Regions from separate parts of the Enterobacter cloacae complex sp. IR5418 genome, predicted to be linked through region 4. Evidence: predicted binding sites of a transcription regulator. Region 4 holds the regulator's gene; each other region holds the start of a gene.
What was found. Region 4 encodes Fur, which represses iron uptake genes when iron is present. Its sites were predicted from a motif close to ATAATAATGAGAACNACTATCAA; they were not measured.
Positions count from the first base shown of each region.

Region 1: ACOTX7_RS00835 (Nramp family divalent metal transporter) is a predicted target of Fur. The motif match lies at 5,448-5,470, and genes of this name have one in related genera.
Region 2: ACOTX7_RS13435 (TonB-dependent siderophore receptor) is a predicted target of Fur. The motif match lies at 2,694-2,716, and genes of this name have one in related genera.
Region 3: sodA (superoxide dismutase [Mn]) is a predicted target of Fur. The motif match lies at 5,034-5,056, and genes of this name have one in related genera.

Region 1 is NZ_JBMKHS010000001.1:179,726-187,470, forward strand. It holds gene ACOTX7_RS00815 (ion channel protein) at 1-814, shown strand, start outside; gene ipdC (indolepyruvate decarboxylase) at 815-2,473, opposite strand; gene mgrA (L-glyceraldehyde 3-phosphate reductase) at 2,660-3,658, shown strand; gene ACOTX7_RS00830 (DUF2502 domain-containing protein) at 3,785-4,132, shown strand; gene ACOTX7_RS00835 (Nramp family divalent metal transporter) at 4,169-5,407, opposite strand; gene nupC (NupC/NupG family nucleoside CNT transporter) at 5,753-6,940, shown strand; gene ACOTX7_RS00845 (sensor domain-containing phosphodiesterase) at 6,986-7,745, opposite strand, start outside.
Region 2 is NZ_JBMKHS010000015.1:56,618-64,362, reverse strand. It holds gene ACOTX7_RS13440 (alpha,alpha-trehalase) at 1-481, shown strand, start outside; gene ACOTX7_RS13435 (TonB-dependent siderophore receptor) at 572-2,674, opposite strand; gene ycgR (flagellar brake protein YcgR) at 2,835-3,566, shown strand; gene emtA (membrane-bound lytic murein transglycosylase EmtA) at 3,604-4,215, opposite strand; gene ldcA (muramoyltetrapeptide carboxypeptidase) at 4,323-5,237, shown strand; partial or broken gene ACOTX7_RS13415 (potassium/proton antiporter) at 5,335-7,002, shown strand; gene dadX (catabolic alanine racemase DadX) at 7,117-7,745, opposite strand, start outside.
Region 3 is NZ_JBMKHS010000024.1:17,260-25,004, reverse strand. It holds gene fieF (CDF family cation-efflux transporter FieF) at 1-632, opposite strand, end outside; gene cpxP (cell-envelope stress modulator CpxP) at 786-1,292, opposite strand; gene cpxR (envelope stress response regulator transcription factor CpxR) at 1,443-2,141, shown strand; gene cpxA (envelope stress sensor histidine kinase CpxA) at 2,138-3,511, shown strand; gene yiiM (6-hydroxyaminopurine reductase) at 3,599-4,273, opposite strand; gene sodA (superoxide dismutase [Mn]) at 4,340-4,960, opposite strand; gene rhaT (L-rhamnose/proton symporter RhaT) at 5,249-6,283, shown strand; gene rhaR (HTH-type transcriptional activator RhaR) at 6,284-7,132, opposite strand; gene rhaS (HTH-type transcriptional activator RhaS) at 7,206-7,745, opposite strand, start outside.
Region 4 is NZ_JBMKHS010000002.1:325,295-333,039, forward strand. It holds gene glnS (glutamine--tRNA ligase) at 1-192, shown strand, start outside; gene chiP (chitoporin ChiP) at 641-2,056, shown strand; gene chiQ (ChiQ/YbfN family lipoprotein) at 2,104-2,430, shown strand; gene fur (ferric iron uptake transcriptional regulator) at 2,534-2,980, opposite strand; gene fldA (flavodoxin FldA) at 3,271-3,801, opposite strand; gene ybfE (LexA regulated protein) at 3,957-4,244, opposite strand; gene ybfF (esterase) at 4,373-5,146, opposite strand; gene seqA (replication initiation negative regulator SeqA) at 5,330-5,875, shown strand; gene pgm (phosphoglucomutase (alpha-D-glucose-1,6-bisphosphate-dependent)) at 5,900-7,540, shown strand; gene potE (putrescine-ornithine antiporter) at 7,685-7,745, opposite strand, start outside.

The DNA.
Region 1 (7,745 bases), on a different contig from region 4:
CGTTGGCGCGCTGGACTGGACGATCCTGGCGTCAGCAGGCACCATCGGGGCGCTGTTTGGCACCCCGGTCGCGGCTGCGCTCATCTTTTCGCAAACGCTCAGCAGTGACCATGAGGTGCCGCTGTGGGATAAACTTTTCGCGCCGCTGATGGCCGCCGCTGCGGGGGCTCTCACCACCAGCCTGTTTTTCCATCCCCATTTTTCGCTGCCCATCCCCCATTACGGTCAGATGCATCTCACCGATATTTTCAGCGGTGCCGTGGTCGTCGCGATCGCCATTGCGCTGGGGATGGTTGCGGTGTGGTGTCTCCCGCGTCTGCATCGCCTGATGCACAGGCTGAAGCATCCGGTGCTGATTCTGGGCATGGGCGGTTTTATTCTGGGCGTATTAGGCGCCATCGGCGGGACGGTTACGTTGTTTAAAGGTCTGGACGAGATGCAGCAGCTGGCCTTCAGCCAGGTCTTTAGCGTCTCGGATTATTTGCTGTTCGCGCTGGTAAAACTGGCGGCGCTGGTGGTCGCTTCGGCCTGTGGCTTCCGGGGAGGTCGTATCTTCCCGGCGGTGTTTGTTGGTGTCGCGCTGGGGCTGATGCTGCATGAGCATGTCGATGCTGTCCCTGCGGCGATTACCGTCTCCTGTTCCATTCTGGGGCTGGTACTGGTGGTCACGCGTGATGCGTGGCTGAGCCTGTTTATGGCGGCCGTTGTGGTGCCGGATACCACGCTTCTGCCGCTGCTCTGTATCGTGATGTTGCCCGCCTGGCTCCTGCTGGCGGGCAAACCGATGCTGATGGGATGGCGAAACGACAGGTAATCAGGCGTTATTGCGCGCCTCCAGCGCTTTGGTCAGCGCGCTCAACAGCGGCGGAATATCGGCTTTCGGCAGCATCACTTCGATCAGCGAAAGCCGTTCATGGTGTGCCACTTTATCCAGCACCTCCGCCAGCGCCTCCGCTTCGCTGACCCGCCAGCACTCTGCCTGAGGCGCCAGGCTCAGCGCCTGCGGGATCTGCGTCCAGTTCCAGAGGGCAATATCGTTATAGCGCTGCTCCGGCCCGTGAATGGCCCTTTCGACCGTATACCCTTCGTTGTTAAGCACCAGAATAATCGGGCGCTGCTTGTCGCGCAGCATCGATCCCAACTCCTGAATGGTCAACTGTGCGGCACCGTCACCCGTCAGGACAATTACGCGTCGGTTCGGACATGCCGTTTGTGCGCCAAACGCCGCTGCCAGCGTGTAGCCAATCGAGCCCCACAGCGGCTGGACGATAAAGTTCACGTCCGCCGGTAAACGCAGATCGATAGCGCCGAAAGCAGACGTCCCCTGGTCAGCCAGAATAATGTCTCCGGGGCGAATAAACGTTTGCAGGGTACGCCAGAAGCTCTCCTGGGTCAGCGCCCCCTCGATAGTCGGGAAGGCAAAGCCGCTGTGATCCGATGGCGCGCGCGTATCACGAACATGCGTTTTACACAGCGCTGTCAGCGTTTCAATAGCCTCCCTCATCGGGATACCCGTAAACCAGACGTCACCGACGCGGGACGCGTGGGGCTGAACCTCTATCGTCTGGGCTGGCGTCAGCTGGTGGGTAAACCCGGCAGTGAGCGTATCGGTAAAGCGGGTACCGATGCACAGCACCGTATCAGCCCCCTCGATGGCCTCTTTGACCGGCGCGGCGCTCGCCGACCCGCTATAGGTGCCGTAAAAACCGCTCTGTCGTTCGTCAAATATGCCCTTGCCCATCAGCATGGTGGCGTGTGCCATCGGCACCTCTTTCACCCACGTCTGAAGGGCCGCGCGCAGTCCGTGGCGGAGTACGAGGAAGTCCGCTAACAGCGCAGTGCTTTTGCTCATGGACAAACGCTTTTCGGCAGCCTCACGGAACGCCTGCAAGCAGGCTGAATCGGCCGGCGCGGGGTGCAAAGTGAGAGCGCTTACAGGATGCGTAGCGGCTTTTTTCGCCACATCGGCGGGCAGCATCAGGTAGCCCGGACGACGCTCCCGCAGCATGGTGGTCAGGACTCTGTCAATTTCATAACAGGCGTTTTGTTCGGTAAGCACCGCCTGTGCAACGGTGATGGGTTCGCTCATATGATAGAAGTGGCGGAACTCGCCGTCGCCTAACGTATGGTGCAATAACTCTCCACGTTGCTGTGCCGCCATACCCGGTGCCCCCACGATGTGGAGCACGGGGACATGTTCGGCAAAGCTGCCCGCCACACCGTTCATGGCGCTTAGCTCCCCAACGCCGAATGTCGTCAGGAGCGCGGCAAAGCCCTTACAGCGGGCATAGCCGTCAGCGGCGTAAGACGCGTTTAATTCGTTGGCACAGCCCACCCAGCAGATGTCCGGGCTGTCGATCACATGATCGAGAAATTGCAGGTTATAGTCGCCCGGCACGCCAAACAGATGATCGGCACCGCAATCTGTTAGTCGGTCCAGCAGGTAATCGGCGACGCAATAGGGGGTACGCATTTTATAGGTGTCCTTCTGACGTTGACCTCACTCTGAGTATTAAATAAGCGTGAAGCGTGTCCAGAATTGGCGACAATCAGGCTCTGGAAAGAATGCTTTACGAAAAAAGCTGAGCTATGCTCATTTTCTTCAGGTTAGTGTAAACGTATACACTAAGTTTTCTTTCCAGCGCCAGAGGTCTCGCCAATGGGTTATCAGCCTGACAAAAATCGTTATCAGACAATGCAATACCGCCGCTGTGGGCAAAGCGGACTCAAGCTTCCCGCCATCTCGCTGGGGCTATGGCACAATTTTGGCGACGCGACGCTGCTCGAAAACAGCCGTCAACTTTTACAGCGCGCTTTCGATTTGGGTATTACGCATTTTGACCTTGCCAATAATTACGGCCCGCCTCCTGGATCGGCGGAACGTAATTTCGGGCGTATTTTGCAGGAGGATTTCCTGCCCTGGCGCGATGAGCTGATCATTTCTACCAAAGCGGGCTACACCATGTGGGACGGGCCTTACGGCGACTGGGGATCGCGTAAATATCTGATTTCCAGCCTGGATCAAAGCCTCAGGCGTATGGGACTGGAGTACGTTGATATTTTCTATCACCACCGTCCCGACCCAGAAACGCCGCTTCGTGAAACCATGAAAGCGCTTGACCATGTGGTGCGTCAGGGTAAAGCGCTGTACATCGGTCTGTCCAACTACCCGGCTGAAGTGGCACGACAGGCGATTGAGATACTGGAGGATCTGGGCACGCCATGTCTGATCCACCAGCCGAAGTACTCCATGTTTGAACGTGCGCCAGAAGAGGGTTTGCTGGACGTGTTGCAGCAAAAAGGGGTGGGATGCATCCCCTTCTCCCCGCTGGCAGGTGGGCAGCTGACCGATCGCTATCTGAACGGCATCCCGGCGGATTCTCGCGCAGCAAGCGGCAGTAAGTTCCTGAACCCGGAGCAGATCACCGACAAAAAGCTGGAAAAGGTACGCAAGCTGAATGCGCTGGCGGAAAAACGGGGGCAAAAACTTTCGCAAATGGCACTGGCCTGGATCCTGCGCCACGATGCGGTGACATCCGTGCTCATCGGCGCCAGCAAAAGCGGGCAAATTGATGATGCTGCGGGCATGCTGGAGAATTGTCGGTTCTCCGCAGAAGAGCTGAAGACGATAGACGCGATCCTGTCCAGCTCAGATTAACGTCACTTTTAGCAAAAAGTGCTCTCCTTCATGATTTAGGAGTTGAGGCGATGAAACGAATGTTTACCAACTCGTAAAATTGCGTTAACAGGTCGCACAGCGGCCCCGATCGTGAAGGAGAAGAGTATGTTCAGGTCACTGATTCTTGCAGCGGTATTACTGGCTTCGGCCCCGCTGGTCGCCAACGCTGGCGAAATCACCCTGTTGCCATCGATTAAATTACAAATTGGCGATCGTGATGACTACGGCAGATACTGGGACGGCGGCTACTGGCGCGACCGTGATTACTGGCATCGTCATTATGAATGGCGTGGCGACCGCTGGCGCAGGCATGATAATGGTCTGCATCGCGGGTGGTATAAAAACAACGCGTATGAACGCGGCTACCGTGAAGGCTGGAATGACCGCGATGACCGTCGCGGCGGCTGGGGCCACGGCAAAGGCCGCGGCGGCCACGGGCATGGCCGACATTAATAATGAATACCACAAAGGAGCCGCGAGGCTCCTTTTTTATTGTCCTGCAACGGTGCCAACCAACAGCCACAGGTTCAGCGCCACCACCACCATCACAATGGCCCACCCGACGCGTTTCACCCACGTCGAATTCACCAGATCGCCCATCAGCGATTTGTTGCTGGTGAATATCAGCAGCGGCACCAGCGCCAGCGCAATGCCGAAGCTCAGCAGCACCTGACTCATCACCAGAATGCGGGTCGGATCCAGCCCCATCAGAATCACAATAAAGGAAGGCAGCATCGTGACCGAGCGGCGAACCCACAGTGGAATATGGAAACGTACGAACCCCTGCATCACTACCTGCCCAGCCAGCGTCCCCACAACCGTAGATGAAAGACCCGCAGCAACCAGGCTTAAACCAAAAATAGTGGCAGCGGCATGGCTCAGCAGCGGCTCCAGCGTCAGGTAAGCCTGGTCGAGATCGGCAACCCCGGTATGCCCGTTAAAGTGGAACGCGGCGGCGGCGGTCGCCATCATCGCCAGATTCACAAATCCGGCAATGGTCATCGCGATAGCCACATCCCATTTCGAGGCGGAGTAGCGCTCTTTGCTTGTCCCGCCATGCAGATTCTGAGTTAACGAAGAGTGCAGATAAATCACGTGCGGCATGATAGTCGCCCCCAGCACCCCGGCGGCCAGAAATACGGCTTCAGAGGTCGGTAACGAAGGGATCACCATCCCTTTCGTCAGCTGCACCAGATTCGGCTGGGAGAAAACCAGTTCAACGATATAGGCGGCGGCGACGAACAGCAGCAGGCCGCCGATGACTTTCTCCAGCGGTTTTTGTCCCCGCCGCTGGAGCATCAGAATAAGGAAAGTAGCGATCCCGGTCAGTACGGCTCCCTGAAGCAGAGAGACGCCCAGAATAAGCTTAAAGCCGATCGCCGCCCCGATAAATTCGGCGAGATCGGTGGCCATGGCGATAATTTCCGCCTGAACCCAGTAAAACCAAACTGCCGGTCGTGGATAGTGATCGCGGATTTGCTCCGCCAGGTTTTTCCCGGTGGCAATACCGAGTTTCGCGGAGAGCATCTGAATCAGCATCGCCATCAGATTGGCCCAAACCACAACCCACAGCAGTTTATAGCCGAAACTGGCCCCGGCCTGAATATTGGTCGCAAAATTACCCGGATCGATGTAGCCAATCGCGGCAATGAATGCAGGTCCCATTAATGCGAACCGCAGCTTGCGTGCCGCTCTGCCGCTGCTACTCTCTACGCGACTATTCGTCATTTCTGCCTCTGGAAATATAGCCTTTGCTATGTTTCATGCTATCAAAATGAGAATGATTATCAAGTTCATTTGTGACGGTTAACATGATTTCTCTGATAGTCAGGAACGATAGACAGGCAGGTGGAGCAAGGTCACAGAATGTGAAAATGCGCAGACATTTGTGAAGCGTAGCACACAAACTTAACTTTTCACTCATTTACCTAACATAACAAAAATGTATTGTTGATCACTATTTTTGAGACTCGTCACAGGATGTAACTATAGTGTGGGCTTGATCTCGTTTTCTTTGTGCTTGTTACATAGAATGTGCACGGAAATTAAACCTGCCTCATATTTGGAGCAAATATGGACCGCGTCCTTCATTTTGTCCTGGCACTCGTTGTCGTTACTGCACTTGCATTGCTGGTCAGCACAGACCGCAAAAAAATTCGTATTCGCTATGTTGTCCAACTGCTGGTCATTGAAGTTTTACTTGCGTGGTTCTTCCTGAACTCCAACGTAGGCCTCGGCTTCGTGAAAGGCTTTTCCGAAATGTTCGAAAAACTGCTCGGATTTGCCAACGAAGGGACAAACTTCGTCTTTGGCAGCATGAACGATCAGGGTCTGGCCTTCTTCTTCCTGAAGGTACTCTGCCCTATCGTCTTCATCTCTGCCCTGATCGGTATCCTCCAGCACATCCGCGTTCTGCCGGTGGTTATCCGTGCAATCGGCTTCCTGTTATCGAAAGTTAACGGCATGGGCAAGCTGGAATCCTTTAACGCAGTCAGCTCGCTGATCCTGGGTCAGTCTGAGAACTTCATTGCGTATAAAGATATCCTCGGCAAAATGTCCCGTAACCGCATGTACACCATGGCGGCGACCGCAATGTCTACCGTTTCCATGTCTATCGTGGGCGCGTATATGACCATGCTGGAACCAAAATATGTGGTTGCGGCGCTGGTTCTGAACATGTTCAGCACCTTTATCGTGCTTTCGCTGATTAACCCATACCGTGTTGATGCCAGCGAAGAGAACATTCAGATGTCAAACCTGCATGAAGGACAGAGCTTCTTCGAAATGCTGGGTGAATACATTCTGGCGGGTTTCAAGGTTGCGATTATCGTGGCGGCGATGCTGATTGGCTTTATCGCGCTGATCGCTGCGCTGAACGCCCTGTTTGCCGCCGTACTCGGTATCTCCTTCCAGGGGATCCTCGGCTACATCTTCTACCCGATTGCCTGGGTGATGGGTGTGCCCGCTCACGAAGCGTTGCAGGTGGGCAGTATCATGGCTACGAAACTGGTTTCCAATGAGTTCGTGGCGATGATGGATCTCCAGAAGGTTGCCAGCACACTCTCCCCGCGTGCGGAAGGGATCCTGTCCGTCTTCCTGGTCTCCTTCGCGAACTTCTCTTCCATCGGTATTATCGCTGGCGCGATTAAAGGCCTGAACGAAGAGCAAGGAAACGTCGTTTCTCGCTTTGGCCTGAAGCTGGTTTACGGTTCAACGCTGGTGAGCGTCCTGTCTGCCTCTATCGCAGCACTGGTTCTGTAATTCATACCGCGCAATAAAAACCGGGAGTCATCGCTCCCGGTTTTTTTATGTCTCCAGCGCCGTCAGGGGCAGTGGTTTGCCAATCAAATAGCCCTGCAAATAATCCACGCCGAATCGCAGCAACATCTCGCGTTGTTCAGTCGATTCCACATATTCAGCCACCACACAAAGCGATTTCGTTTTGGCCATGTTGCAAATGGACTGGACGATCATCGCATCCATGCTGTCGGTGCAGATATCTTTCACGAAGCAGCCATCAATCTTAATGATATCGGCTTCCAGCCGCTTCAGGCGCTCAAAGTTGGCATAGCCAGTACCAAAGTCATCGATAGCAATGCGGAAGCCGTAATCCCGTAGCTGCTGGATATTGTTGATGCTGCTTCCCGAGTCAGAGAAAGCCTGTTCCTCGGTGATCTCAATGACGATATCCTCCGGTGCAACGGCGTAACGTTCAAAAAGCGCGATGATTTCAGTTGCGATCTCATTTTGCATCAGCGTCAGCGGCATCAGATTCACCGAGAACCGCGTTCCGGCACGTTCGGACGGATGGCTGCGCATCCACATCAGCAATTTTTCCACCACGTTCAGGTCAAATCGGTGGCTCAGGTTGAACTGAGCAATCAGCGGAATAAAGCGGTCAGGCGTGATGATTTCGCCATCGCTTTCCAGCCTTGAAAGGATTTCAAAGTACCCTTCTCCGCGCGCGTTATGGATTGGCTGGGCGTAAAGGTGAAGCCCTCCGATATCAAGGGCGCGTTTTATGCGGGCCAGCATCAGCACCCTGTCCGTCGTCTGACCGGAGACA
Region 2 (7,745 bases), on a different contig from region 4:
AGCCGCGGCCCTCTTCCCGCTGTATGTGAAAGCCGCATCGCAGGATCGCGCCGACAAAGTGGCCGCAGCCGCTTCGTCACGCCTGTTGAAACCGGGCGGAATTTCTACCACCACCATCAACAGCGGACAGCAGTGGGATGCGCCAAACGGCTGGGCGCCGTTGCAGTGGGTTGCGGTGGAAGGCTTGCAGAACTATGGTCAGCAGAAAGTGGCGATGGACGTGACCTGGCGTTTCCTGAAAAACGTTCAGCATACCTACGATCGCGAGAAGAAACTGGTTGAGAAATACGACGTCTCTTCGACCGGTACCGGCGGTGGTGGCGGTGAGTATCCGTTGCAGGACGGTTTTGGCTGGAGTAACGGCGTGACGCTCAGAATGCTGGACATGGTCTGTTCGAAAGAGAAGCCGTGCGACAGCGTGCCGGAGAATCAGCCTGCGGCTAACGATGACGTTGCCCCTGCGAAACAGGCGGCGCAGTAGCGCCCCTCACCCTGACCCTCTCCCCGGTGGGGCGAGGGGACGGTTCCGTGCAATAGCGTTGCCCGGTAGCACTGCGCCACCGGGCTTTTTTCAGAAGCTGTAGCTCGCCCCGACCTGGAACGTGCGATCGCGGCCTATCCAGCAGTTGGTCGCGTCATAGCAGGTGAGCGTCTCTTTGTTGGTGACGTTCTGCGCGCTCGCTTTCAGCGTCAGCCCCTCCAGCGATGGCGCCAGTTCGCCCATGCGGTAGGATGCCGCCAAATCGTACTGCGTTGTACCGCCCAGCTTGCCTGCGTCGTTGGCTGGCGAGATTTCCATCGGTCCGGTGTAGCGTGCGCCTGCCCCCAGCGTTAAACCTCTCAGCGGGGTGCTGTCAAAGGTGTAGTCTCCCCACAGATTAAAGGCGTTCTCAGGGACCTGCGTCGGTCGTTTGCCCTGGTACTTGTCATCTTCAGTGTTGATGGCGTGGGTATAGGCGTAGTTAGCAATCAGCGTCAGGTTATCCGTTGGACGACTGACGGCAGAAAGCTCCGCGCCTTTCGATTCCACTTCCCCGGTCTGGCGATAGTTCAGGAAGCCCGGATCGCTGGTCACCACATTTTTCTGACGAATGTTAAACACCGAGGCCGTGAAGGTGGTTGCGTATTCCGCCAGCAGGTATTTCACCCCACCCTCCACCTGCTTGCTGGTGGTGGGCTTAACGTCTTTCGCAGTCAGCGTGCCCTGCGGCGATACCGGGGCGAACCCTTCCGAATAGCTGATAAACGGCGAGAGTCCATTGTCGAAGGCATAAAGCGCACCCAGGCGTTTCGTGAGGCGATCCTGCGATACCCAGGCTTTGTCACCGTTTTGCAGATAGTTGGTGGTGACGGAACGGTAGTCGTCATAGCGCAGGCTGGCCAGTACGTTCAGCCCGCCAAACGCAATCTGATCCTGGAGGTAATAGCCATTCTGCTGATAGCTGAGACGGTTTTTCTGCGCGGTATAAAGCCCCAGCGCATCGTTATCGATCTGCGCGTGATCCGGATGACGCATATCGATACCCGGTGTGGACGAGGCGTAACGATAATGGAAGTGAGAATTCAGCTTCTGATAGTCAAAGCCCGCCAGCAGATGGTGTTTCCACTCTCCCAGCGCGACGGTTCGGGTCACCTGGTTATCAATGTTGAAACTCTGCAAATCTTCATCCGTGGTATAGGCGAAGCGGTTGAGCTGGTAGACCTCGCTGCCCGTCCCGGTGGAATAGGCGCTGCGCTGGTGGGTGTCCACATCAAAGTAGCGCGCTTTCTGGTTAAAGCCCCAGCCACTGTCAAACTCATGTTCAAAGCTGTAGCCCACCATCCACTGGCGCTGTTTAAAGCCGCTCCACTCATCCCCGGCATAGTCACGACGATCGGCGTATTTCGATCGCAGATAGCTTAGCGGCATCGGGTCAGACGGCGTCAGGCTCGGCGTATTTTGCGCCAGCGCGTCAATGGTCAGACGCGTTTTGTCATCCGGCTGCCAGGTCACGGAGGGGGCCACCAGATAGTTTTCATAGCGCGTGGTGTGCGCCTGTTCGTCACTTTCCGTCGCTTTGCCCAGCAGGCGATAGTTCCAGTCGCTGTTCGCGATCTGCCCCGTAGAATCCAGATACCCCTCTTTCAGATTACGGTTTCCGGTGTTAAAGCCCAGCTCCGTTTTCGCCTCTTTTTGCGGCTTTTTACTCTGGATATTGACCAGCCCGCCCGGGGAGCCGCCGCCATAAAGCACGGACGACGGCCCTTTCAGGATATCGACGCTCTCAACCAGCAGCGGATCGATTCGCGCTTTGGTGTTCCCGGTGACGTTATAGGGGAGTTGCAGGCCGTTGTAGAACTCCTGCTCGACGTTGAACCCGCGGATTTTGTACTCGCTCATGTAAGAGGTACTCCCGCGCACCTCCGTGGAAACGCCCGGCGCATAGCGCAGGATCTCGTTTATAGAACTGGCGTGCCGCTGCTCAATCTCTTTTGCGGCGATGGTGTTGATCACCTGCGGCGTTTTACTTTCCGCGACGGCTGATTTCGTGGCGCTGTTGGTCCAGCCGGGAAGCGCGCTGCCCTGCTCTGTGCCTGTCACCACGATGGTGGATTCTTCTGCGAAAGCCTGTGTCTGCAATCCCAGCGTGACGGCGCCTGCCAACGCGCATAACGCAAAACGTGAAGTACTCATAGTGTCGTCTTGTTATAAGATGATATTGGGAACGTCAATTATTATCATTTCCATTAGCAAAGCAATATCAGCAGAGAAAAACAGATCGTTTGTATTAAGTTTCATGCCAGCGTGCCGATAACCCAGAGACAGTCTGTCATCTATCGAGGAGCCATCTGGCGTGAGTAGCTACAGTGAGCAGTTCCTGAAACAAAATCCGCTGGCTGTATTAGGGGTGTTACGCGACCTGAAAAAGGGTGAGGTGCCGCTGCGCATCAACTGGTCAACCAGTCAATTTATCAGCAAGATCCTGGACGTAACGGCAGAACACCTGATCGTGGATCTGGGTAGCCAGACCGATGAAAACCGTGCCGCGCTACAGGCAAAAAATCTCTCGGTAATGGCCGAAACGCAGGGGGCTAAAGTCGAGTTTGTGCTGCCTCGCCTGACCACGATCGCCTACCAGGGTTTGCCTGCGTTTATCGCCCCCTTACCCGCTAACCTCTGGTTCGTGCAACGCCGGGAATACTTTCGCATCAGCGCCCCGCTTCACCCGGCCTATTTCTGTAAGGCAAAAATGCCGGACAAAAAAGAGATCCGCTTTCGTCTCTTTGACCTGTCGCTGGGCGGTATGGGCGCGTTGATGGATACGCCGAAGCCGGAAGGCCTGGTGGAAGGTATGCGTTTTAGTCAGATTGAGCTGGATATGGGCGGATGGGGACGCTTCTGGTTTGACGCCCAGCTGATTGCCATCAGTGAGCGCAAGGTGGTGGACAGCAAAAACGAAACCATTACCACGCCACGGCTGAGCTTTCGCTTCCTGAACGTCGGGCCAGGCGCCGAGCGCGAGCTACAGCGCATCATCTTTTCACTGGAGCGTGACGCGCGGGAACGCGCGAACAAAGTGCGCTGAAAGGCGTCGGGCAGCGTACTGCCGCCCGACAAAGGCGTTACATCGCGTCCATCGCTTTCTGTACTTTCCAGATATAACGCGGCGCCTGTGCTGACGGATGATTCTTCACAACGTGCTCGAAGAATTCATCTTTATCCATATCGTTGATCTCTTCTATCGCCTCTTTGCGATCGGATGAGAAGGTTCGGAGCAGCGCGCCAGCGCCGTTCACATACGACACCACCAGCGCATATTGCATCACTTCCGGATCGTCAATCCCCTTCAGAATGCCATGCTCCAGAATGCTCAGGTAAGCGGTTCCCATAGAGATATTACGTTCCGGGTTTTTTAGTTCGCTGGTGGAAGGCTGTCCCTTCCAGCCCATGTAGCGATAGACCTCTCTCCCCGCCGTCGAGGCTTTTAACTGCATCAGCCCCACCGCATTCGATTTGCTCACCAGCGTCGGGTTGCCGCCGGATTCCACGGCGATGATTGCCGTGATCAGGCGCGGGCTAACGCCCCAGGCCTTCCCGGCTTGTTCGCTGATCGGCATCCACTGCATGGCCCGCTTTACTGGCACTTCAGGGTTCCAGGGGGGATTTTGATAATCATGTTTTGAACTACAGCCAGCGAGCAGCACAATCAAAAAAGCAAACCATCTCAATTTCACGTCATCTATCCTTATAGCCGGTCATCGCGGTACGTCGCCCCTTGAAGCAGGCGGCGTATAAGCGGCATGATATAGACAATTAGATTCTCATTCAGCAAGGAATTGCCATGCCTCAGTTTCATCTCATCGCACCGTCGGGCTACTGCATCAACCAGGAGGCGGCACAGCGGGGCGTTCAGCGCCTGCTGGAAATGGGCCATCAGGTAGAAAATCAGACAATTATCCCCCGCCGCATGCAGCGTTTTGCCGGTACGGAAGCGCAGAGACTGAGCGATATCAACAGCCTGGTGACGCTGGAAGGCAAAAATAACATTGTGCTGGCCGTGCGCGGCGGCTATGGCGCAAGCCGACTGCTGGAGAGCATCGACTGGGCCGGGCTGGCCGCACGCCAGCAGCAGGATCCGCTGTTGATCTGCGGACACAGCGATTTCACGGCGATCCAGCTCGGCCTGCTGGCGTTGCATAACGTCATTACCTTTAGCGGCCCGATGCTGGCCGGTAACTTTGGCGCGCCGGAGCTGGATGCGTTTACGCAGGACCATTTCTGGCGCGCCCTGCAAAACGCGACCTTCACCATTGAATGGCAAGGCAACGGACCGCATTGGGAATGTGAAGGGCAACTGTGGGGCGGAAACCTCGCGATGCTGGTGTCGCTGATGGGTACGCCGTGGCTGCCGCAGATCACGGACGGCATACTGGTGCTGGAGGATATCAACGAACACCCGTTCCGCGTGGAACGCATGCTGTTGCAGCTGTATCACGCCGGGATCCTGGAGCGGCAGTCGGCCATTGTACTGGGCAGTTTTAGCGGTTCAGCGCCCAACGATTACGATGCGGGCTACACGCTGGAAACCATGGTCGATTTCATTCGTTCCCGGCTGGATATCCCGGTGATCGCCGGTCTCGATTTCGGCCATGAGCAGCAAACCGTGACGCTGCCGCTGGGTGCCCGGGCGCGCCTGACGCACGATAATTCAGGCAGTCGGCTGACAATCAGCGGTCATCCGGTCTTAAAGGCATAAAAAAGCCGTTATTCCCCCTCAATAAAACGCAGTTAACGTTGTTAATATGTTAGGGTTTTAATAACAGCGTTCACATTGAGGTGGGAGTAAGACGACATTGGGTGCCACAGCGATAATCAGTCTTTTCATTCTGGGTTCCATCCTGGTAACCTTTAGCATTTTATTAAGTTCATTTTCATCGCGTCTTGGCATACCTATTCTTGTCATTTTCCTGGCTATCGGCATGCTGGCCGGGATCGACGGTATCGGCGGTATCCCCTTCGATAACTACCCTTTCGCCTATATGGTGAGTAACCTCGCGCTGGCGGTGATTTTACTGGACGGCGGCATGCGCACCCAGGCAAGTTCGTTTCGCGTGGCCTTAGGCCCGGCGCTGTCTCTGGCGACCGTCGGGGTGCTGATCACCTCCGGTTTGACCGGCATGATGGCAGCCTGGCTGTTTAACCTCGATATAATGGAAGGCCTGCTGATTGGCGCAATTGTCGGCTCTACCGATGCGGCGGCGGTTTTCTCGCTGCTCGGCGGCAAGGGGCTGAACGAACGTGTTGGCTCAACGCTTGAGATTGAATCCGGCAGTAACGATCCGATGGCGGTGTTTCTGACCATCACCCTGATTGAGATGATCCAGCAGCATGAAACCGGCCTGAGCTGGATGTTTGCCTGGCACATTCTTCAGCAGTTTGGCCTGGGGATTATCATTGGTCTCGGCGGCGGCTACCTGTTGCAGCATACGATCAACCGAATCACACTGCCTTCCGGCCTTTACCCGCTGCTGGCCCTGAGCGGCGGCATTCTGATCTTCGCCGTCACCACCGCGCTCGACGGTAGCGGCATTCTGGCGGTTTACCTTTGCGGTTTTCTGCTGGGCAACCGGCCGATCCGTAACCGTTATGCGATTCTGCAAAACTTTGACGGGCTGGCCTGGCTGGCGCAAATCGCCATGTTCCTCGTGCTGGGCCTGCTGGTGACGCCGTCGGATCTGCTGCCCATCGCCGTGCCGGCGCTGCTGTTATCAGCGTGGATGATCTTCTTCGCCCGTCCGCTGTCGGTATTTGCCGGCCTGCTGCCGTTTCGCGGGTTTAACCTGCGCGAGCGGGTGTTTATCAGTTGGGTGGGGCTGCGCGGTGCGGTGCCGATTATTCTGGCCGTGTTCCCGATGATGGCCGGGCTGGACAACGCCCGCCTGTTCTTTAACGTCGCCTTCTTCGTGGTGCTGGTGTCGCTGCTGTTCCAGGGAACGTCGCTGGGCTGGGCGGCGAAAAAAGCCAAAGTGGTCGTACCGCCCGTTGGCTGGCCCGTCTCCCGCGTGGGGCTAGATATTCACCCTGAGAATCCGTGGGAACAGTTTGTTTACCAGCTGAGCGCCGATAAGTGGTGCGTGGGCGCGTCCCTTCGCGACCTGCATATGCCCGCTGAAACGCGCATTGCGGCCCTGTTCCGGGATAACGCCCTGCTGCACCCTACCGGCAGCACGCGGCTGCGTGAGAACGATATTCTCTGCGTGATTGGCCGCGAGCGCGACCTGCCTGCCCTCGGCAAGCTGTTCAGCCAGTCGCCTCCGGTGGCGCTGGATCAGCGTTTCTTCGGCGATTTTATCCTGGAAGCCAGCGCCCGCTTTGCGGATGTGGCGCTGATTTATGGCCTGGAAGGAGGACTGGAGAATCGCGATAACCAGCAAACACTGGGTGAGATTATCCAGCAATTATTAGGGGCTGCGCCAGTCGTTGGTGACCAGGTGGAGTTTGCCGGGATGATCTGGACGGTAGCGGAGAAAGAAGATAACGCGGTGCGCAAAGTCGGCGTAAGGCCGATGGAGGAGGAGGCGGAGTAGCGGCTTTTTTGCCGGGTGGCGCTAACGCTTACCCGGCACATCGTGAGGTTACACCGTCACAACCGGCACTCTTGGCGCCAGCGCGCACATCAGTTCATACCCGACGGTGCCCGCTGCGGTCGCCACGTCATCAATTTTGACCTCGTTGCCCCACAGTTCAACCGGTGAGCCGATCCCCGCCTGGGGGCACGGCGTGAGATCAATGGCCAGCATGTCCATTGAAACGGTGCCGACCGTCCCCGTGCGCACGCCATCTACCCATACCGGCGTGCCGCTCGGGGCGATACGCGGATAACCGTCTGCATAGCCCCCCGCCACAATACCGATACGCTGTTCGCCCGCTGCCCGGTAGCGGCTGCCATAGCCCACCGTATCGCCCGCTTTCAGCGTCTGTACACCGATGATCTCACTGCGCAGAGTCATCACCGGCTTCAGGCCGCTGTTGGCAATATCCTGCCACTGCCCGGAGGGTGACGCGCCGTACAGAATGATCCCCGGACGCACCCAGTTGTAGTGCGCCTCAGGATGCCAGAGCGTAGCCGCGGAGTTCGACAGTGAGCGCGGACAATCCAGCCCTTCTGCCGCCTGCTCAATGCGCACCATGGCATCGGCAATGCCGTCCGGCTTTTCCGCATCGGCGAAGTGCGCCATCAGCGTCATCTCACCGACGTTTTTCA
Region 3 (7,745 bases), on a different contig from region 4:
GGAAGCGCACGGTCAAGAAGCGACTGCACCGCGTCATAACCCATCCGCAACGCGCTGTATAAAATATAGATCCCTATCCCTAACGCAAACAACGCATCGGCCCGATGCCAGCCATACCAGGCCAGACCGAGCGCAATAAGAATAGCCCCATTCATCATAACATCAGACTGATAATGAAGCATATCGGCCCGTACAGCCTGGCTTTGTGTTTTGCGTACGACCCAGCGCTGGAACGTTACAAGAACAAGTGTGCTTATAAGTGCAACTACCGTTACGACCACGCCAACGCCCGGATCGTTCATCGGCGAAGGCGAAATAAGGTGCTGAATGCCGGTCAGAAACAGGAACAGCGCGGAGCCTGAAATAAACATGCTTTGCGCCAGCGCGGCCAGCGATTCCGCTTTGCCGTGGCCAAACGTATGTTCTTCATCCGCCGGTTGCAGCGAGTAGCGCACCACCAGCAGGTTCGTCAGCGAGGCGGCAATATCCACTAATGAGTCCACCAGCGCCGCCAGAATACTGACCGAGCCGGTGTACCACCACGCGAAAATTTTAATGATCAGCAAACACGACGCCATTACCGTCGCGGCTATTGCGGCCCGGCTTACCAGCCGTCCATAGGATTGATTCATAAACACTCCTGTCATGCCATGGCGCTAGTATAACGGATGGTGGTGGAGTGAAAGGATGAATAAAGCGTTAACAAACCTGAACGATAGGCAAAAAAAACCCCCACATCATGTGGGGGAAGACAGGGATGGTGTCTATGGCAAGGAAAACAGGGTTTACTGGTTACTACGGGTACTGCTATTGCTACTGAAAAGCGTCATATCTGAGCTTCGCTGCATCCGTGCAACCTCACGCAACTGGTTCATACGTTGCTGATGTTTGGTATTCAAAACCGCTTGCTGCTCGGGCGTTAGCAGGTGGAACATCTGGTTGCGGACCTTCGCCATCTCTACCTGGCGGGCAACCTGTTCCTGCGCCATTTTTTCGGCCTGAGCGCGTACAGCGCTTTCGTCAAAATTTTCTGCGGTGACAAGGCGATGCATTGTCTCCATTTCGCTAACATTAACAGGGGGCTGGTCGTGTCGTGCCCTCTGCATCAGATCTCGCATCTGTTGACGCTGATGTTCGGTTAAACTTATGCCGTCAAACATATGGTTCTGGCTGCTGTGCTGCGTTGCGCCCTCTGCTGAGGAACCGTTATCGCTGATGATAGCTACAGCAGCCTGGCTAAACGCACTGAAGGCCAGCGTTGAGGCCATGACGGCAGCGGTAACTTTGCGCATCACTTGCTCCCAAAATCTTTCGTGTCGCGATTCAACGAGAGACAGTCTACGATTCAGGCTGCAAACATGCGTCAGGGGGTGTAAAACAACGTAAAGTCATGGATTAGATAGCCTTGATGTCGTAATTTCTGCCTCGGAGGTATTTAAACAATGAATAAAATCCTGTTAGTTGATGATGACCGAGAGCTCACATCCCTTTTAAAGGAGTTGCTCGACATGGAAGGTTTCAACGTCCTGGTTGCCCATGATGGGGAACAGGCGCTGACTCTCCTTGACGACAGCATCGATTTACTTTTGCTCGACGTAATGATGCCGAAGAAAAACGGTATTGATACGCTGAAAGAGCTTCGCCAGACACACCAGACCCCCGTTATTATGCTGACCGCACGCGGTAGCGAGCTTGACCGCGTTCTCGGCCTTGAGCTGGGCGCGGATGACTATTTACCTAAGCCGTTCAACGATCGTGAACTGGTGGCCCGTATTCGCGCGATCCTGCGTCGCTCCCACTGGAGTGAGCAGCAGCAGAATACCGACAACAGCTCTCCGACGCTGGAAGTGGACTCCCTGAGCCTGAACCCGGGCCGCCAGGAAGCGAGCTTCGACGGTGAAACGCTGGAACTGACCGGCACCGAGTTCACCCTGCTGTATCTGCTGGCGCAGCATCTCGGCCAGGTCGTGTCGCGTGAACATTTAAGCCAGGAAGTGCTGGGCAAACGCCTTACCCCGTTTGACCGCGCTATCGATATGCACATCTCTAACCTGCGCCGTAAGCTGCCGGAGCGTAAAGACGGTCATCCCTGGTTTAAAACCCTGCGTGGTCGCGGTTATCTGATGGTTTCCGCTTCATGATAGGCAGCTTAACCGCCCGCATCTTCGCCATCTTCTGGCTGACGCTGGCACTGGTTTTAATGCTCGTTTTGATGTTGCCAAAACTCGACTCACGCCAGATGACGGAGCTGCTCGACAGCGAGCAACGTCAGGGCGTGATGATCGAGCAGCACGTGGAAGCGGAGCTGGCAAACGATCCGCCGAACGATTTAATGTGGTGGCGCAGGCTGTTTCGCGCTATCGACAAGTGGGCGCCTCCCGGACAACGTCTTTTGCTGGTGACCAGCGAAGGCCGCGTGATTGGGGCCGATCGCAATGAAATGCAGATTATCCGCAACTTTATTGGCCAGGCGGATAACGCCGATCACCCACAGAAAAAGAAATATGGTCGGGTAGAGATGGTCGGTCCTTTCTCGGTGCGAGATGGGGAAGACAATTACCAGCTCTATCTGATTCGCCCTGCGAGCAGTTCCCAGTCCGACTTCATCAACCTGCTGTTTGACCGTCCGCTTCTGCTGCTGATCGTCACGATGCTGGTCAGTTCCCCGCTGCTGTTATGGCTGGCATGGAGCCTGGCGAAACCGGCGCGTAAGCTGAAAAATGCGGCGGACGAAGTGGCGCAAGGCAACCTAAGGCAGCATCCGGAGCTGGAATCCGGGCCGCAGGAATTCCTGGCCGCCGGAACCAGTTTTAACCAGATGGTAAGCGCGCTGGATCGCATGATGACCGCGCAGCAACGCCTGCTGTCGGACATCTCCCACGAGTTGCGCACCCCGCTCACGCGCCTACAGCTGGGCACCGCCCTGCTGCGCCGCCGCAGCGGTGAGAGCAAAGAGCTGGAGCGTATTGAGACGGAAGCCCATCGGCTGGACAGCATGATCAACGACCTGCTGGTGATGTCGCGCAATCAGCAGAAGAATGCGCTGGTGAGCGAAACGGTGAAAGCCAATCACCTCTGGCATGAGGTGCTGGACAACGCGGCGTTCGAAGCGGAGCAGATGGGCAAATCGCTCACCGTCAACTTCCCGCCTGGCCCGTGGCCGCTCTACGGCAACCCCAACACGCTGGAAAGCGCGCTGGAGAATATTGTGCGTAACGCGCTGCGCTACTCGCACACGAAGATTGAAGTGGCGTTCTCGGTGGATAAAGACGGGATTACCATCATTGTCGATGACGACGGTCCAGGCGTCAGCCCGGAAGATCGCGAGCAGATTTTCCGTCCGTTCTACCGTACCGACGAGGCGCGCGATCGTGAGTCTGGCGGTACGGGGCTGGGTCTGGCGATTGTTGAAACCGCCATGCAGCAGCACCGTGGCTGGGTGAAAGCCGATGACAGCCCGCTGGGCGGGTTGCGGTTAACCCTGTGGCTACCGCTGTATAAGCGTTCGTAAACCCCTCACCCTAACCCTCTCCCCAAAGGGGAGAGGGAACGTAAAACACCCTCGCCCCTTTGGGGAGAGGGCCGGGGTGAGGGGCAGTTATCTCCCCCACAATCTCCGCGAACTGCTCTCGATCTTCCCGCTTATCCGCCGCTTCTGCATCGTTCTGGTCCAGCTGGTGGATAACCCCGCCGCAGACAGCAGGCGGTGAAACTGTTCATCATCAAACGGCATATGCCAGGCAATCGCGCAGGCGTCATACACGGATACCTCACTCAAGCGCGAAGCCAGCTCAAGCGGCGCATCCGCCGAAACCTGTCCCGCCTGCACAACGCGATACAGCCAGCCAGTTTTGCCCGCGTTTTGCAGCTGAGCCGACATATCCTGAATACCGAAATGGTAGTTAAGCTTGAAGCACGGCGAGCGTGGCTGGGTGACCTGAATCAGGGCATCGCCCCAGCGGAAAATATCGCCAATAAAGACGTTCTTTTCCGTCAGCCCTTCCGTTGAGAGATTTTCGCCAAATGCGGGCGCAACAAAGCGTTCCGCCTGTTCAGGGAATTCGGCTTTCCAGTGCTGATAGTGCTCGCGCGGATAGTGGCACAGCGCGCGATCGGGCCCGCCGTGGATTTTCTTTTCAGCCTGCTGGTCACCCGCCAGCCCGAGATCGGTCAACGTCAGCTCACCGTCGACCTGCACTTTGGCGATGGCGCTCGGGCGGCTGCCGTCGTATTCCCTTACCTTGCCTGTAAACACATTCACCGGGTAATGCATCTCTACTCCTTCAGATACAAAAAAAGCGAGTCATCAGACTCGCTTCTCACAGGCGTCAATGCAACCTTATTTTTTAGCGGCGAAACGCGCTGCGGCTTCGTCCCAGTTCACCACATCCCAGAAGGCTTTGATGTAGTCAGGGCGACGGTTCTGGAACTTCAGGTAGTAAGCGTGTTCCCACACGTCCAGACCCAGAATTGGGAAGCCGGATGCGCCAGAGATCGCTTCACCCATCAGCGGGGAGTCCTGGTTCGCAGTAGAAACGACCGCCAGTTTGTCACCTTTCAGCACCAGCCACGCCCAGCCAGAGCCGAAGCGGGTTGCAGCGGCTTTTTCGAATTCCGCTTTGAAGTTGTCAACGGAACCAAAGTCACGCTCGATAGCCGCTTTCAGGTCGCCCTGAAGGGTGGTGCCGGTTTTCAGGCCTTTCCAGAAAAGGCTGTGGTTAGCGTGACCGCCCGCGTTGTTGCGCAGCACGGTTTTCTTGTCTGCTGGCAGCTGGTCCAGTTTGGTGATCAGCTCTTCAACAGGCAGATTAGCGAACTCTGGCAGGCTTTCCAGCGCAGCATTCGCGTTGTTCACATAGGTCTGGTGGTGTTTCGTGTGATGGATTTCCATCGTCTGCTTGTCGAAATGCGGTTCCAGTGCGTCGTAGGCATACGGCAGGGATGGCAGTGTATAACTCATAATCCTCTCCATTATTGTCGGGCGGCACAGCTGTTAATGCCGCGTAAGCAGTTGGTTCATTATAGTTAATTAAATGATATTGAAAATGATTATCAATGCCGTAGTTTTTATAAGGTTATTCGCATTTTGATAAATGACAAAATTGTGAGTCTGCTCACGTGCTTAACGTGCTGATTGCCAACCTGAACAAAAGTGCGGCAACCTTCTGAAGGTTACCAAACCGCCCAATTTTTACACTCATCAAGTCGGCGGGAAGCCTCCGGCTATAAAAACGATGAGGATGTAAAAATGAATCATGCGATTACGATGGGTATCTTCTGGCATTTGATAGGCGCGGCCAGTGCAGCCTGTTTCTATGCCCCGTTTAAAAAGGTGAAAGGCTGGTCATGGGAAACCATGTGGTCCGTTGGCGGTACCGTGTCCTGGCTGATTTTGCCGTGGACAATCAGCGCCATGCTGCTGCCCGATTTCTGGGGCTACTTCTCCTCCTTCAACGCTTCCACCCTGCTGCCGGTATTCCTGTTCGGCGCGATGTGGGGCATCGGTAATATCAACTATGGCCTTACCATGCGCTACCTCGGCATGTCGATGGGGATAGGCATCGCGATTGGCATTACGCTGATCGTCGGCACCCTGATGACGCCCATCCTCAACGGCCATTTCGACGTGCTGATCAACACCCAGGGCGGGCGAATGACGCTGCTGGGCGTGCTGGTGGCGGTAATCGGCGTGGGGATCGTCACCCGCGCAGGCCAGCTAAAAGAACGCAAGATGGGCATCAAAGCCGAAGAGTTTAATCTGAAGAAAGGCTTGCTGCTGGCGGTGATGTGTGGAGTCTTCTCGGCGGGCATGTCGTTCGCCATGAACGCCGCCAAACCGATGCACGACGCCGCTGCGGCGCTGGGCGTCGATCCGCTGTATGTTGCCCTGCCAAGCTACGTGGTCATCATGGGCGGCGGCGCGCTGGTCAACCTCGGCTTCTGCTTCATTCGTCTGGCAAAAGTGAAGAATCTGTCGGTAAAAGCCGATTTCTCGCTGGCAAAACCGCTGATCGTCACCAACGTCCTGCTCTCCGCCCTCGGCGGCCTGATGTGGTATCTGCAATTCTTCTTCTACGCCTGGGGCCACGCCAGCATTCCGCCGCAGTATGACTACATGAGCTGGATGCTGCACATGAGCTTCTACGTGCTGTGCGGTGGGCTGGTTGGGCTGGTGCTGAAGGAGTGGAACAACGCCGGGCGTCGTCCGGTTGGCGTCCTGAGCCTGGGTTGCGTGGTGATTATTATCGCCGCTAACATTGTTGGCCTCGGCATGGCGAACTGATCAGGCGGCCTTACGACTGCGATGGCGCCACTGTACCGGCGTCATCCCCACCTCACGGTTAAACACCACCGAAAAGTAGTTACTGTCCTCAAAGCCGCAGCGCATCGCCACTTCACTGACCATCAGCTCCGTATGCTGTAACAGGTACTGGGCGTGGCAGATGCGCAGCTGGCGCAGATAGTGGTTTACCGTCATCCCCGTCTGGGTGCGGAACTGCTGGCGCAACGCGCGCTCGCTGCACTGCTCCTGCTCGCAGAATTTTTCCAGCACGAAACTCTTGTTCAGGCTGCCCGCAAGCCGGGTGATCAGCTTATCCAGCAGCGCTTCCTGCGTGGTGGCGGAGGGATTATCCGTGGCGTAACGATGGCGCTTCAGGGTCATCACCAGCTGGGCGAAAAGCAGCTCCGACATCTGGTTAGCCAGCGGATCGCTCTTCTGGCTCTCCTGCTCCAGCTGGGAAATGGTCTGGCGCACCTGAGCCATACCGTTGCTGCTTAAGCGCCAGTGCGGTTCGCCTCTGGTATCCAGAAAGCCCGGGATGCTGCCCGCCCAGTCGACATTCAGTTTGAGCCTGTCAGGGCAGTAGATGACGTTCTGTAATACCAGATCGTTAACCGAGGCGTAGGAGTGCTTGTCTTCAGCGCGAATGTAAAACAGATCTCCGCGCGTGATGCGGTAGGGCCGGTCGTTGAGGATGTGTAAGCCGTTGCCGCGCCACACCAGCACCAGCTCGCAGAATTCATGAGTGTGCTCGGCAAAGACATTTTGCGGATAGCGGTCCGCCACCGCGACGGCCTGACTCGCGGAGGCAAAAAAATCATCTTTGCGAAGAATTAACTGAGCAGCCACACCACAACCTCTACGGCGGATAACCGGACATTATTAGCTTTTTTGCGGCCTGAAAACGGTGACTGCCCTCGCGTTACTGAAGCAACGCGTCTTTCCCCTGACGAATATCGCGCGGCGACCAGCTAAATTCCCGGCGAAAAAGCGTCGAAAAGTGGTTACTGTCGCCGAATCCACAGCGATAAGCGATATCGGTGACGCTTTCGTCGGTATGACGTAAAAGATGACGCGCTTTGATCAGGCGCAGACGATTGAGGTAACGCTGCGGCGTCAGCCCGGTATGCTGCTTGAGCTGACGATGCAGCGTGCGTAGCGAGAGCGAAAAGTCATCCGCCAGCGTTTCCCAGCAGACATCTTCGGCGAAGTGATCTTCCAGCCAGGCCATCAGCTGGTTCAGTCGCGCGTCGTTATTTTCCAGCCCCTCCACCAGGCTGCTCCGGCGCAGCAGGACCAGCAGTTGCATAAACAGCAGTTCGCGGGTGGCGATGGCGTGCGTCTCTTGCCCGTCCTCGCTCTGCTCCATCTGGCTCACCAGCTGCCGCACCTGCTGCAACGTGGACTGATTCACCCGCCAGTGCGACGGGTAGTGGCCGTCCTTCTCCTGCGGCAAGAGCTG
Region 4 (7,745 bases):
ATCAACCCTGAGTCGCTGATTATCAAGCAGGGTTATGCCGAGCCGTCTCTGAAAGCCGCTGAAGCGGGCAAAGCGTTCCAGTTCGAACGTGAAGGCTACTTCTGCCTGGACAGCCGTTACAGCACGGCAGAAAAACCGGTATTTAACCGTACCGTCGGTCTGCGTGATACATGGACTAAAATCGGCGAATAATAACGCTGCTCTGGTCAAGGAGAAACAAACGCCGCTTATTGCGGCGTTTTTTTTATTTAATGATCATGGTATTAAGCCAGGGCTTAAAGATAAGCCGCTAAAATATCAGGTCAATGTAGTGCTACTTATTTTTCTAAAAAAAGTTTGTATTTTTACGAAATATAAAGAGGATGAAAAATAAACAGCAAATACCTGCGCGACCCGATGAAATTTCTGATATTTCCACGCCAATCCTCGCTCTCCTCTAAATGTTACAAAGTACTACGAATTATGTGCACTTCGTCATAATCCTGACTTTTGCCCACGGAAAAGCATTGATAATTCGCGTCGCGAAAAATAACCTAAAGACGGTAGTTAATTCGAGGGTATTTCTGACTACCCCTGACCTTTTGGTCTTTTCTGTTTTTCGCCGTTTAAGGCGTTTTAATTCGTGAAAGAGGAATAATCTATGCGTACGTTCAGTGGCAAACGTAGTGCGCTGGCGCTGGCTATCGCCGGTGTGACAGCAATGTCGGGCCTGGTGGTTGCACCAGAGGCAAAAGCAGCAGGTTTCATTGAAGATTCTACCCTCACGGGCGGTGTTTATTACTGGCAGCGTGAGCGTGACCGTAAAGACGTTGCGGAAGATAAATACAAAACTAACCTTTCTCACTCCACCTGGAACGCCAACCTGGATTTCCAGTCAGGCTATGCCGCCGATATGTTTGGTCTGGATATTGCGGCATTCACGGCAATCGAAATGGCTGAAAACGGCGACAGCGGCCACCCGAACGAAATTGCGTTCTCCTCCAGCAATAAAGCCTATGACGAAGACTGGTCCGGTGATAAAAGCGGTATCAGCCTGTATAAAGCGGCTGCAAAATTCAAATACGGCCCGGTGTGGGCACGTGGGGGCTATATTCAGCCAACCGGTCAAACGCTGTTAGCGCCGCACTGGAGCTTTATGCCGGGTACCTACCAGGGCGCGGAAGCCGGGGCTAACTTTGACTACGGCGATGCGGGCGCGTTGAGCTTCTCCTATATGTGGACCAACGAGTACAAAGCACCGTGGCACATTGAGATGGACAAGTTCTACCAGGGCGATCGTAAAACCAAAGTGGATTATCTCCACTCTTTGGGTTTGAAATACGACTTTAAAAATGACTTTGTCCTGGAAGCAGCGTTTGGTCAGGCTGAAGGCTACATGGATCAGTACTTTGCTAAAGCATCGTATAAATTCGATATCGCTGGCAGCCCACTCTCTACCAGCTATCAGTTCTATGGCGCACGTGACAAAGCCGATGCGCAAAATAACTTAAGGACTAATGATGAGGTCGCGCTGGCCAACGACTTATATGACGGTACTGCCTGGCTGCAAGCCTTAACGTTTGGCTATAAGATCGGCCAGGTGGATCTGCGCCTTGAGGGTACATGGGTTAAGGCTGACGGTAATCAGGGCTTCTTCCTGCAACGCATGACGCCAACCTACGCTTCATCAAACGGACGTTTAGATATCTGGTGGGATAACCGTTCTGATTTCAACGCCAATGGTGAAAAGGCGGTGTTCTTCGGCGCGATGTACGACCTCAAAAACTGGAACCTTGCAGGATGGTCCGTTGGGGCGTCCTACGCTTACGGTTGGGATGCTAAACCAAGCAGCGCGCCGATCTACGATCAGAGCCAGCGCCTGAAAGAGTCTGCCTATAGCCTGGATGCTGCCTATGTCCTCCAGGATGGCCGTGCCAAGGGAACCATGTTCAAGCTGCATTTCACTCAGTATGACAACCACTCCGATCTGCCAAGCTACGGCGGGGGATATAACAACATCTTCCAGGATGAGCGTGACGTGAAATTCATGGTCATTGCGCCATTCACAATCTTCTGATGAACACGCTGGCGGGTGAAGTCCCGCCAGCATGGAGACTGCACATGATGAAAAAATGGGTAATCGTTGCGCTGCTGGCATCGGGGCTGGTGGCGTGTGCGCAGGATCAGGCGCAGAAAGAAGACTCCCGTCTGAAGGAGGCGTATAGCGCCTGCATCAATACAGCACAAGGATCGCCAGAGAAGATTGAAGCCTGCCAGAGCGTGCTGAATGTGCTGAAAAAAGAGAAAGCGCATGAGCAGTTTGCGACGCAGGAAAGCGTTCGCGTGATGGATTACCAGGCCTGTATTCAGGCGCGTAAAACCGGTAACGATCAGGAAGTGGCGAAGCGTTGCGATAAGATCTGGGACGAGATACGCAATAACAACAAATAAGTTATTTTCACGCCCGGTGGCGCTGCGCTACCGGGCTTTTTATTGCCCAAAAAAGGCAAAAAAAAAGCCAACCTTACGGCTGGCTCAGAGTATGTACACTCGCTTATTTTGCGTCGTGCGCATGTTCATTTTCACGGCAATCACCTTCAGCGCAGTGACCGTACAGGTACAGGCTGTGGTTGGTCAGGCGGATGCCATGACGGGCGGCGATTTCACGCTGGCGTGATTCAATGGAATCATCGCTGAATTCAATGACCTTGCCACAGTCGAGGCAGATCAGGTGATCGTGGTGGTGCTGCTGAGTCAGTTCGAACACGGATTTACCGCCTTCGAAATTATGACGAGTAACAATGCCCGCGTCATCAAACTGGTTCAGCACACGATAGACGGTTGCCAGCCCAATCTCTTCACCCATATCGATAAGACGCTTATAAAGGTCTTCCGCACTGACATGGTGATTGTCTGGCCCCTGAAGCACTTCAAGGATTTTTAACCGAGGAAGCGTTACTTTCAGGCCAGCTTTCTTTAATGCGGTATTGTTGTCAGTCATGCGGAATCTGTCCTGTTGCTAAACGATTCACTTCAAAAGAAGAAGTGACAGAAAATGCACTTGGGATAATGCGTCTCATTATAGAACTGCCATGGCTAAATGAAAACTGCAAGTCTCAAGCAAAGTATGCTTATAAAAACGTGGTATCACCAACAAACTTGTTCGATGGCACCCACTTTTTACCAGGGGGATATTGTACAGGTCTGGACAAAAAAGTTAAAAGTTTGTAGCAATTAATTTAATCGGTTTTACCTGGAAACGGGCGCAACCGGAGTTGCGCCGCAGGGAAATCAGGCGTTAAGGATATCGTCCAGGTTCAGCTCTTCACGAACCTGCTTAACCCATTTTTCAACACGCTCAGCGGTCAGCTCTGGCTGACGGTCTTCATCAATGGCCAGGCCAACGAAGTGATCGTCATCGGCCAGCCCTTTGGACGCTTCGAAGTGGTAACCGGCTGTTGGCCAGTGACCGACGATCGCCGCACCGCGTGGCTCAATGATGTCGCGAATGGTGCCCAGCGCATCACAGAAATACTCTGCATAGTCTTCCTGATCGCCACAACCGAACAGGGCAACCAGCTTGCCGTTGAAGTCTACTTCTTCCAGCGTTGGGAAGAAATCGTCCCAGTCACACTGTGCTTCACCGTAGTACCAGGTCGGGATGCCCAGCAGCAGGATGTCATAGCCCTCGAGATCTTCTTTGCTGCTCTTGGCGATGTCATGCACATCAGCAACGTCTTTACCGAGCTGTTTTTGAATGTTTTTTGCGATATTTTCAGTATTGCCGGTATCACTGCCAAAGAAAATGCCGATGATTGCCATGAGTAAAATAACCTCTTGAAACTTAATGGTATGGTGGCGCAAATTGTCCACGGATAAGGGCAATAATAGCAGAACAGGCAACCCTGCGGAAACAGCTATCACGCAGGACTGCACTCTGTGCTACATGAAAAAGGTAATATTGGGGATTTTCTGACTCACGCCTTGCCGCGTAACGTCTCAAGCTGGGCGATCAGCATCTCTTCGATCAGTTCGCTGCGGCTGATGTTGCGCGCGTCAGCTAACTCGTTAAGCGCATCGACGGCATCGGCATTCAGCTTCAGTTCGACACGCTTAAGTCCACGATTTTTATCGCGTTTAAGCTGGTTGCGTTTATTGATACGCAGCTGTTCATCGCGCGAAAGCGGATTCGTTTTCGGTCGTCCCGGTCGACGCTCATTCGCGAACAGATCTAGTGTCGTACGGTCCGTTTGTTCTTTGGCCATGATTCTGAGACTTCGGGGGAAACACGCCGCCCTGCTAATGCCCGGGCGATAAGCGCGCCATCATACATTACCCAAATCCACACGCCAACGACTGGAAGCCCGTCGGCTTCCGGTCGCTGGCTTTTTAATCAATTCGCAGTATCAGTAAGATAGCGGCGAATGGCGCGCAGGACGGCATCCGGTTTTTCCGCGTGTACCCAGTGCCCGGCACCGGCAATGGCGTGAGCACGGGCCTGCGGGAACTGTGCCAGCAGCGTGTCTCGGTACGCGTCAGTAACGTAAGGGGAGTTGCCGCCGCGAATAAAGAGGGTAGGGTGTGGCCAGGCGGGCACGGTTTCCCAACCCACAATATGCGAATACTGATCCCAGAGCACCGGGACGTTAAAGCGCCATTGTCCGTCAACAAACGATTTCAGCAGGAACTGCACCACGCCTTCTTCATCGAGATGTTCGCGCATAACGGTAGCCGCTTGCTGGCGTGTGGAGACGCCTGACGCCGTCACGGCGTTGATTGCAGCGAAAATCTCATCGTGACGACGAACGTCGTAATTGACGGGGGCCACGTCAATGACCACCAGCCCGGAGATCCGCTCAGGGGCCAGCGCAGTGAGCGCCATCACCGCTTTGCCGCCCATTGAATGCCCGATGAACGTCGCTTTCTGGATATCGTTCGCATCGAGGGTGTCACGCAGATCCTGCGCCATGGCGGCGTAGGTCATCTCCTCCGAGCGCCCGGAAAGTCCGTGATTGCGCATATCAACCTGGAGGATCTCGTGATCGGTCACTAAATCGCGCGCCAGCACGCCCAGGTTATCCAGGCTACCAAACAGGCCGTGAACCAGTACGATGGGAGAATTATTGTTCGGCGATTGTGCAGTTTGCGCTCGGGTATTCAATTTCATGGCAAAGTTCTTTTTTTAGGTTTGTCAGGTTAGGGTATCATGTTGACCATTCTGCCGCCCGGGGGCAAGGATCCAGTTTAATCCGACTTTTGCCGCCAACCTGGTTTGACGCTATCCGCTGTTGGGATTTGACCTTATAATCTCAACGACTTGTATTCAGATAAGATATCGCACTGGATTAAGATGAAAACAATCGAAGTTGATGACGAACTCTATCAGTATATTGCCAGCCAGACGCGGCATATTGGGGAGAGCGCGTCTGACATTTTACGGCGCATGCTTAAAATTTCCGCCGCCTCACAGCCCACTCCTGTCACTAAAGATGTCGTGTCTCAGCCGAGCGTTGTTGCACAAGTAAAACCTGCCGTCATGCCGGCAAAAGACAAAGTGCGCGCGATGCGCGAGCTGCTGCTGTCCGATGAATATGCAGAGCAGAAAAAGGCGGTTAACCGCTTTATGCTGGTGCTGTCTACACTTTACTCTCTGGATCACAAAGCATTTGCTGAAGCGACAGAGTCGCTGCACGGTCGCACGCGCGTTTACTTTGCAGGCGACGAGCAGACCCTGTTGCAAAATGGCAACCAAACCAAACCCAAACATGTTCCCGGTACGCCATACTGGGTGATCACCAACACCAATACGGGCCGCAAGTGCAGCATGATCGAACATATCATGCAATCCATGCAGTTCCCGGCGGAATTGATCGAAAAGGTTTGCGGTACAATTTAACCCTTGCATCAGAAGGACCAGGCAATGGCAAATCACAGCCGTGCAGGACAACCTGCACAACAACGCGATTTGATTAACGTCGCTCAACTGACCGCGCAGTACTACGTGCTGAAACCGGTCGTGGGCAACGCAGAACACGCAGTGAAGTTTGGTACATCTGGCCACCGCGGCAGCGCGGCGCGCCATAGCTTTAACGAACCGCACATTCTGGCCATTGCTCAGGCCATCGCGGAAGAGCGCGCCAAAAATGGCGTCACCGGTCCGTGCTATGTAGGGAAAGATACCCACGCCCTGTCTGAACCTGCTTTTATCTCCGTACTGGAAGTGCTGGCGGCGAACGGCGTAGACGTGATTGTTCAGGAGAACAACGGTTTCACGCCAACGCCTGCGGTGTCTAACGCTATTCTGGTACACAACAAAAAAGGTGGCGCGCAGGCTGACGGTATTGTCATCACCCCGTCCCACAATCCACCGGAAGATGGCGGCATCAAGTACAACCCACCTAACGGTGGTCCGGCAGATACCAACGTCACGAAAGTGGTGGAAGATCGTGCCAACGCGTTGCTGGCTAACGGTCTGAACGGCGTGAAGCGCATCTCGCTGGATGAAGCCATGGCCTCCGGTCATGTGAAAGAGCAGGACCTGGTGCAGCCGTTTGTGGAAGGGCTGGCGGATATCGTTGATATGGCCGCGATCCAGAAAGCTGGCCTGAAACTGGGCGTGGATCCACTGGGTGGCTCCGGTATCGAATACTGGAAACGCATTGCTGAGCACTACAAGCTCGATCTGACCATCGTGAACGATCACGTTGATCAGACGTTCCGCTTTATGCACCTGGATAAAGACGGCGCAATCCGTATGGACTGCTCCTCCGAATGCGCAATGGCTGGCCTGCTGGCGCTGCGCGACAAGTTCGACCTGGCGTTTGCCAACGACCCGGACTACGACCGCCACGGCATCGTCACCCCGGCAGGGCTGATGAACCCGAACCACTACCTGGCAGTGGCGATCAACTACCTGTTCCAGCACCGTCCGCAGTGGGGCAAAGAGGTGGCTGTAGGTAAAACGCTGGTTTCTTCCGCCATGATTGACCGCGTGGTCGATGCGCTGGGTCGCAAGCTGGTGGAAGTGCCGGTGGGCTTCAAATGGTTTGTTGACGGTCTGCACGACGGCAGCTTCGGCTTCGGCGGTGAAGAGAGCGCGGGGGCATCGTTCCTGCGCTTCGACGGTACCCCATGGTCAACCGACAAAGACGGCATCATCATGTGCCTGCTGGCGGCGGAAATTACCGCAGTTACGGGTAAGAACCCGCAGGAACATTATAACGAACTGGCGGAACGTTTCGGCGCGCCAAGCTATAACCGTATTCAGGCTGGCGCCACGTCTGCGCAAAAAGCTGCTCTGTCAAAACTCTCTCCGGAAATGGTCAGCGCCAGCACCCTGGCAGGTGACCCTATCACCGCGCGTCTGACGGCAGCACCGGGTAACGGCGCATCCATCGGCGGCCTGAAGGTGATGACCGAAAACGGCTGGTTCGCCGCGCGTCCATCCGGTACGGAAGATGCGTACAAAATCTATTGTGAAAGTTTCCTCGGCGCTGAGCACCGTCAGCAGATTGAGAAAGAAGCGGTAGAGATTGTCAGCGAAGTGCTCAAAAACGCATAAGTCGTGTTCTGGTGCGGGCTGATGCCCTCACCCCGGCCCTCTCTCACGAGGAGAGGGAGAAAACATTAAAAACGGCAACCTCAGGGTTGCCGTTTTGCATTGACTTCGTAGGCCCGGTAAGCGTTAGCGCCACCGGGCTTTTTTTTAGCTATGTTTGTTCTTCAATTCAAATCTCGGCGACACCAGACCGTACAGCGTCCAGCCC